2 regions of the Shewanella sp. SM87 genome follow, and region 1 is predicted to be linked to the other one. Evidence: predicted binding sites of a transcription regulator. Region 1 holds the regulator's gene; the other holds the start of a gene.
The links. Region 1 encodes MetJ, which represses methionine synthesis genes. Its sites were predicted from a motif close to TAGACGTCTAGACGTCTA; they were not measured.

Region 1 (3,858 bases):
CGGTTTAGAATTGCCTGTGATGGCGATTGAAATCCTGTTCCTGTTCATGTTGTTCTGCGCCTTGTACTTCAAGGGTGGCGCGGCGGCAGCGGCCTTAGCATCGTTAACTTCTGGGCTATGGGCAAGCGTGTTCTGGATAGGTGTTGTCGGTATTGGCTTTGGTATTCCATTGCTGTTTATGCTGCTACCCACCGCGACTCGCCACACTAAGGGCGCGATGATCATGGTGGCTTGTGCGAGCTTAACGGGCGTACTCGCCTTAAGACACTTTATTGTGTACGCAGGGCAAAGCTATTTAAGCTGAGTGTAAGCTGGTTTTACATATTGATAGATAAAGAAAAAGCACTGGCAATGTCAGTGCTTTTTTATTGTTTGAATCTTGAGAAGGTTTGCCAGTACAAGCGGGACGCTTATTGGGGTAATAACTCGATAACCGACTTCACCGTTAGCACTAAGGCACTGATACTGCACAGGACTAACGTCGCCATCTTTGTCTTCTCTTTATCGACACGGCCTACTAATCGCCCTGCGACTAAGTAACCTAAAATCACTGAGGGGAGCAGCATCAACGACAGCCACAGATGTTTTAATTCTAATAAGCCAGTGATCGCTAAAATGATCAATGCAATCATGGAGCTAAAAATGAAGAAGGCCGACAGGGCAGCACGAAACTGCGAGGCATCTTTGCCTGCCAATAAAATCGCCATCGGCGGGCCACCAATCGCGGCGATATTGCCGAAGATCCCTGAAACCACGCCCGCACCGAAGAGGGTTTTCTTATTCACTGGCAGGCTGAATTTATACAGGCTGAGGATCACTGCGACAGTCACAATGGCGGCGATGGATAAACCGAGTATGGGTTGAGGCGCAAACAGCAATAAACTCGCGCCGATAAAACCGCCGGGCACGCGACCTAGGAGCGCATATTGCAAGCCATTGAATTCTAAGTGGCCGCGTTCACGCACTAAGGTCAGCAGGGCGATGGAGAAACCCATAGCAATAACAGGCGCAGGTACAAGTTGTGGATCGACGATATACAGCAAAGGACTGGCGACAACCGCAAGCCCAAACCCAATCAGACTTTGGGTTAAGGCGCCCAGAAACACGACCAGCGAGGCTAAGGCGAGTGTCTGTGGATCTATCATAGAAAACATAGGATTTCCTATATCCCAAACCAACTCAAGATGGTGAAATTTAAAGTTTGAAGTCGCTTGGGTATAAACAAAAAGGGATCGTTAACGATCCCTATTGATGAGCACTGTGATATGACTTTGAAAGCGACGAGTCGCTATTCCATGTCTTCCCACTCGATTCCCATTTGATCCATCAACAACTTGGCTTCGGCGGGAATGCTGTCTGGGTTATCTTTTGACAGATCTTCATCGTTGGGCAATGGCTGGCCAGTGTAGGCGTGCAAAAATGCCTCACACAACAGCTCGCTGTTGGTGGCGTGACGCAAATTATTGACCTGACGACGAGTACGTTCGTCCGTGAGGACCTTAAGCACTTTGAGCGGAATAGACACAGTAATTTTTTTTACTTGTTCATTCTTCTTGCCATGTTCAGCATAGGGGCTGATGTATTCCCCATTCCATTCAGTCATTGACTCACCTGTTATAACGCTAAATTCGGGGCAGATTTTAAACCCTTACAAAGAACAGTCAAATTATTGCTACTATTTCTTTGTGATTGCAAACAGATTTCTTTATGTTCAGACGTCTAAACGTCTTCACGCCTATTGACGATGGCGTTGGGCTTAGGTACATTTAGACGTCCAGACATCTCTATCAGTCTACCGAATTTAGGAGTCCCCCCATGGCAGAGCGTCAATTAGCCACACTGGCAGTGCGTCAGGGTATCGAAAGCGATACTCAATATGGCGCAGTTGTGCCACCGATTTATTTGTCGACTAATTACGCCTTCGATGGTCATAAAAATCCCCGCGAATTCGATTACAGTCGTTCAGGCAACCCAACGCGCTGCATTTTAGGCGAAGCATTAGCGCAATTAGAAAAGGGGGCGACTGGCATAGTGACATGTACTGGCATGGCGGCCATCACCTTAGTGACTACTTTGCTCGGCCCCGATGACCTATTGGTCGTGCCCCACGATTGTTACGGCGGTTCCTACCGTTTATTTACCAACTTGGCGAAGAAAGGCCAGTTTAAGCTCATTGTGGTCGACCAAACCGACAGCCAAGCGTTAGCCGGCGCCATTGCGCAGAATCCTAAGATGGTGTGGCTCGAAACCCCATCGAACCCGTTATTGCGTGTGGTGGATATCGAAGCCATTGCTAAGGCGAGCCATGGTGTCGGCGCGCTGGTGGTGGTCGATAACACTTTTTTATCGCCAATATTGCAACAACCCCTATTGTTAGGCGCGGATATCGTTATCCACTCCACCACTAAATATATCAATGGTCATAGCGATGTGGTCGGCGGCGCTGTGGTCGCCAAAGACGCGCAAATCGGCGAAAGCTTACATTGGTGGTCGAACACTCTAGGCTTAACGGGGTCGGCCTTCGACAGTTATCTGACCCTGCGCGGCCTACGTACCTTAGCGGTGCGTATTCGCGAGCATCAAACCAATGCCCAGCGTATTATTGAGGTATTAACGCAAAGCCCTGTGGTGAGCAAAGTCTATTATCCAGGTCTTGCGGATCACCCAGGTCACGCCATTGCGGCCAAGCAACAACAGGGCTTTGGCGCTATGCTGAGCTTTGAGCTCAAAGGCGGCGAGGCCGAAGTGGTGGCCTTTTTAGGTGCACTCAGCTTATTTAGTGTGGCGGAAAGTTTAGGTGGCGTCGAAAGTTTAGTGGCAGTGCCCGCCACTATGACCCACAGAGCCATGGAGCCGCAGGCGCGCTTCGAGGCTGGTATTAAGGACACCCTATTGCGTCTATCGGTGGGTATTGAAGATGCCGCCGATTTAGTTGCAGATATTCAAGCAGGATTAGCCGCCGTTGCGGCTTGTCAGTAGAGGAATAATAGATGGCACGTTGTCACTTACATAAATTTGGTGGCTCCAGTTTAGCGGATGCCGATTGTTATCGTCGAGTCGCCCATATCCTGTTAACCCACGGTCATAGTGATGACCTCGTGGTGGTCTCTGCGGCGGGTAAAAGCACGAATTTCCTGTATAAATTATTAGCGCTGCGTGATGCGGGTCAGCTATGGCAAGAAGAATTACAAGTGCTGATCAGTTACCAACAGGGGTTGATTGAGCAGTTGTTGTCGAATGAACAAGCCCGAGATCTGCGTGAGCGTTTGGCCACTGATAAAGCGCAACTCATCAGCTTGTTGTCTTTAGATGAGCGCAACGAATACCAAATCAACCATGTGGTGAGCTTTGGCGAACGTTGGTCGGCACGTTTAATGGCGGCGCTGCTGCGCGAATCTGGCGTGGCAGCAAGCCATGTGGATGCCTGTTCAATTTTAGTGGCCGATGAAGCCGCTGTGCCACAAATTCGGGTACAGGAATCCCGCGCTAAAGTACAAGCCCTATTAGCTGCGCATCCCAATGAACGCTTAGTGATCACAGGATTTATCTGCGCTAACGAGCGTGGCGATACCTTATTACTTGGTCGTAATGGTTCAGATTTTAGTGCCAGCCTGATTGCGAGTCTCGCCGATATCGAGCGCGTGACTATTTGGACCGATGTGGAAGGGGTGTTCAACGCCGATCCTAATAAAATCAACGATGCCAAGTTACTGAAAAGCATGTCACTTGCCGAAGCCGATCGCCTAGCGCGTTTAGGCTCGCCAGTATTACATTCGCGCACTCTGCAGCCTTTGTTTAATACCGAAGTGAGTTTAGCGGTACGCTCAAGTTATGCATCCCACACCGACTTTACCTTGA
Region 2 (3,858 bases), on a different contig from region 1:
GCCGCATGCTCACGATATTGTGCGAGGATCACATCTTCTTGATCGAGTGCGGCCACACTGCCGACAATCGCCGCTTCTTCACCCGTACAGGTCATGTAGAAGCTGATGCGTCCTTGACGCTGGGCGCCAAGCATACGTTCATCAAGTACCCGAGTGAATACACAGGTATCGTAAATTTTAGTGGCTAAGGTTTCATCTATCACAGGCAAAACCGCGGTTTCATAAGTGGTGCCGTCGGCTTGTAGAATTCGAAGGATAGGAATGTGTAGCGATGCCTTATCCAAGAAGCCGACACGGTGCACTGTATCAGTGTTGAGTGTTGCTTTGCTCATATTGTGCTCTTGTTATCTCATTACGCATCAAAGCGTTTTGATGCGTCTGTTTATACGAATATGCCCGACGAACATTACGTTAACGTAAACTACCTATCAACCATTGGCATAGCTCAAACCACAAGTTATCCCTGCCACGCATGTATATATTGCTTTACAAGCCTAACGCACGTCCGCATTCACCGCAGGGATCAGGCAAATCACAGTGCGATTGCCAATAGGCACTTTGGCATTAGGGAACACGACAGACTCAAACTCGTGCTCTACTTTAATTTCTTGCCCACCTTCCCGCGCTAAAACAAAGCCCTTCGGGAAAGATCTGAAGTTTTCGACATCAGTTGCGAAGGTAAATTCAAAATCATCGAAATGTTTATTGATGACGCGGCACACTTGGTACAAGTTGACCTTATCGGCATCAAATTCATCCAGCGCCAACGGCTTAGCGGTGATCAAGCGCATGAACATTTCATGGGTGGCGATAAAACGCGTCATGTCGTTCTGCCCCATGGGATACACTTTGCCAAGCTCAATGGTAAAGGCATCAGCGCCGTAACGTTCAGAGGAAAAATAGCTGAAGGTCGTGGTCGGTTCGTGGTGGAAAAGTACTGTATCGACGCCGCTTGCGGCTAAAAACATAATTTGCTCGCCGCTAAAGGCGCGCCCTGGACGATAGGGATAGATAGCGAACTTTTCATGCTTCGAGGCGCGCATCGCCGTGTGCAAATCATAATGAATGCGCTGACGTCCATCGGCAACCGCAGTATAAAAACGATCGACATAGGCTTCGAGTTTTTTCGCGCGTACTCGCTCAGGGTTCACTAACCCTGGTGGATTGGAATGCTCACCACTAAATAGACGATTCATGTTTTCGTCAATAATCCGCGTGCCGTTATTAATCGCTAATGGGTTACCAATGAGAAATAAAGTGCGCTGCTTTGCGATGATCTTTTGCTGTAGAAGTTGTTTAATTAAGCTATTGCAGAGTTCAATGGGCGCGGTCTCGTTACCGTGAACACCGCAGGAAAGCACAATATCTTTTCCTTCATTCTGTATTGGTTCGAAAACAATAACACCGGTATCCCACACTTCCACTTGAGTATGATCGCCTAAGTTAAATGAAAATTCGCCATCGAACTGTTCAGGATGGGCTAAGGTGAGCGCTAAAAAATCCTTTGAATCTAACAGAGCTTGTAACACAGAATTCTCCTTATAATGATGTGTAACAGTATTGGCGCAATAGCATAAGTACAGGCAGTAATAACCACTTAAGCATTTATCTCACTGCGGTTAGTCTCACTCGCACCTAAAAAACGGCTTCAATACTAACACATGTTTTTAGTGCTGTTCTCAGACATTTATTGCCGTAGGACCCAGTTTTAAGCGGAATGACATTCAACTAAGCTGATTGTTAAATTCTTAGGACATTCCCTAAGAATTTCCCATGATAAATATTCCAGCTTGAGGCTTGCTTTTGCACTCAAGTTTTATCACAATCCTTAGCCATCTAGACTTCTATTGGATTTAATTATGGCGTTAGCAACCTTTGGTGCCGGCTGTTTCTGGGGCGTAGAGTATTTTTTTAGACAAGTGAACGGCGTATCCAATGCCACCTGCGGCTATATGGGCGGCAATAATGCGGCGACGAGCTATGAAGAAGTCAAAAAAGGCAAAACGGGCCATGCCGAAGTGGTGCAAGTGGAATTTGACCCTGCCCTTGTCAGTTATGAAGACTTGCTCGATGTATTTTGGAAAAACCATAATCCTACGAGTCTGAACATGCAAGGCGGAGATATTGGCACTCAATATCGCAGCACCATTTTCTTCCACGACCGTGAGCAAAAAGCGGCCGCAGAAGCCTCAAAGTTAGCTTTTGCCCGCTCGGGCCGTTGGGGATTACGCCATATCGTTACTGAAATAGTGCCACTTCAACAGTTCCATGTGGCTGAGGAATATCATCAAAATTACATCGATAAGAATAACTTACCGAGTTGTCATATCGAGTACTAAATACGGTCAAATCAGTATTAGATCAACTACTCACAGCTGAATTAGACACAAACAAAAACGCACTCAAATCTGAGTGCGTTTTTTATTTTGAGACGTTAGCTAAACCTACTACTGCATTAAGCGTTTAGCGCCTTATCAATTAATGCCTGCGCATCTTTGATGATCTCAGCCAAATGCTGCTCACTGATAAAACTTTCGCCGTAGATTTTAAATAACGCTTCAGTGCCCGATGGACGCGCCGCAAACCACCCATTAGCTGTGGTAACTTTGATGCCGCCAATCGCCGCATTATTGCCTGGCGCATGGGTTAACACGTTTTCGATTGTCTCACCTGCAAGCACAGTGGCATTTAAAGTATCGGCATTGAGCAAAGCAAACTTGGCTTTGTTTTCAAGGCTGATTGGGCTATCGATACGCTTATAGAAACTTTGGCCAAATTGTTTTACTAGCTCTTGATGGCGTTGACCTGGGGTTTTCCCTGTCACCGCAAGAATTTCTGCGGCAAGTAACCCTAAAATGAAGCCGTCTTTATCTGTGCACCATGTACTGCCATCACGACGTAAAAATGCCGCGCCAGCACTCTCTTCACCGCCAAAGGCGATTGTGGCTTCGGCTAAACCGTCGACAAACCACTTAAAGCCCACTGGCACTTCGAGTAACTTTTTGCCGTGGAAAGCACAGATTTTATCGATAAGCGCACTCGATACTAAGGTTTTACCTATGGCTAAGGTATCGCTCCAATCTGGTCTGTGTGTCAGTAAATAATCGATAGCGACCGCAAGATAATGATTCGGATCCATCAAACCCGTACCAGGGCAAACGATGCCGTGACGGTCATAGTCGGGATCATTACCAAGGCATAAATCAAAGGATTCTTTATGGGCGAGTAACCCGGCCATCGCGTAGGGAGATGAGCAATCCATGCGGATTTTGCCGTCTTTATCCAGCGGCATAAAGCTAAAGCTTGGGTCAACTTTATCATTAACTAACGTGATATCGAGCCCATAACGCGCGGCAATCGGTGCCCAATAGAAAATCCCTGAACCACCGAGCGGGTCAACGCCGATGCGCAGCTTAGCGTTGGCAATCGCCTGCATGTCGATAACATTCTCTAAATCAGCCACATAGGGTGTAATCAAGTCAATGGCTTGCACATAACCCGAAGTCAGCGCATCGGCATAGGCTGATTTTTGCACGCCAACTAATGCTTGGCGCAGGTAATCATTGGCCCGCGATTCAATCCAAGCCGTGATATTACCTTCGGCCGGTCCACCATGGGGTGGATTGTACTTGATGCCACCGTCCTGAGGCGGATTGTGGGAAGGCGTAATGATCAAACCATCGGACAATGCAGCACCCGTAATATTGGCTTCGCGATTGGCGCAAATCACCCCATGGGAAACCACTGGCGTAGGTGTAAATCCGTCGTTCTGTTGGATTTTCACTGTGACTTTATTTGCCGCCAGCACTTCAATTGCCGACAAATAGGCCGCATAGGATAACGCATGGGTGTCAATCC

Region 2: msrA (peptide-methionine (S)-S-oxide reductase MsrA) is a predicted target of MetJ. The motif match lies at 1,830-1,847, and genes of this name have one in related genera.

What each region holds. Positions count from the first base shown of each region.
Region 1 covers NZ_JAKKSC010000047.1:10,314-14,171, reverse strand. Annotated here, with positions in the region: gene nrfD (NrfD/PsrC family molybdoenzyme membrane anchor subunit) at 1-304, shown strand, start outside; gene L5M11_RS22215 (sulfite exporter TauE/SafE family protein) at 411-1,154, opposite strand; gene metJ (met regulon transcriptional regulator MetJ) at 1,289-1,603, opposite strand; gene metB (cystathionine gamma-synthase) at 1,816-2,979, shown strand; gene L5M11_RS22200 (bifunctional aspartate kinase/homoserine dehydrogenase II) at 2,991-3,858, shown strand, end outside.
Region 2 covers NZ_JAKKSC010000009.1:154,290-158,147, reverse strand. Annotated here, with positions in the region: gene L5M11_RS09690 (thiamine pyrophosphate-dependent dehydrogenase E1 component subunit alpha) at 1-332, opposite strand, end outside; gene astE (succinylglutamate desuccinylase) at 495-1,529, opposite strand; gene msrA (peptide-methionine (S)-S-oxide reductase MsrA) at 1,860-2,339, shown strand; gene pgm (phosphoglucomutase (alpha-D-glucose-1,6-bisphosphate-dependent)) at 2,456-3,858, opposite strand, start outside.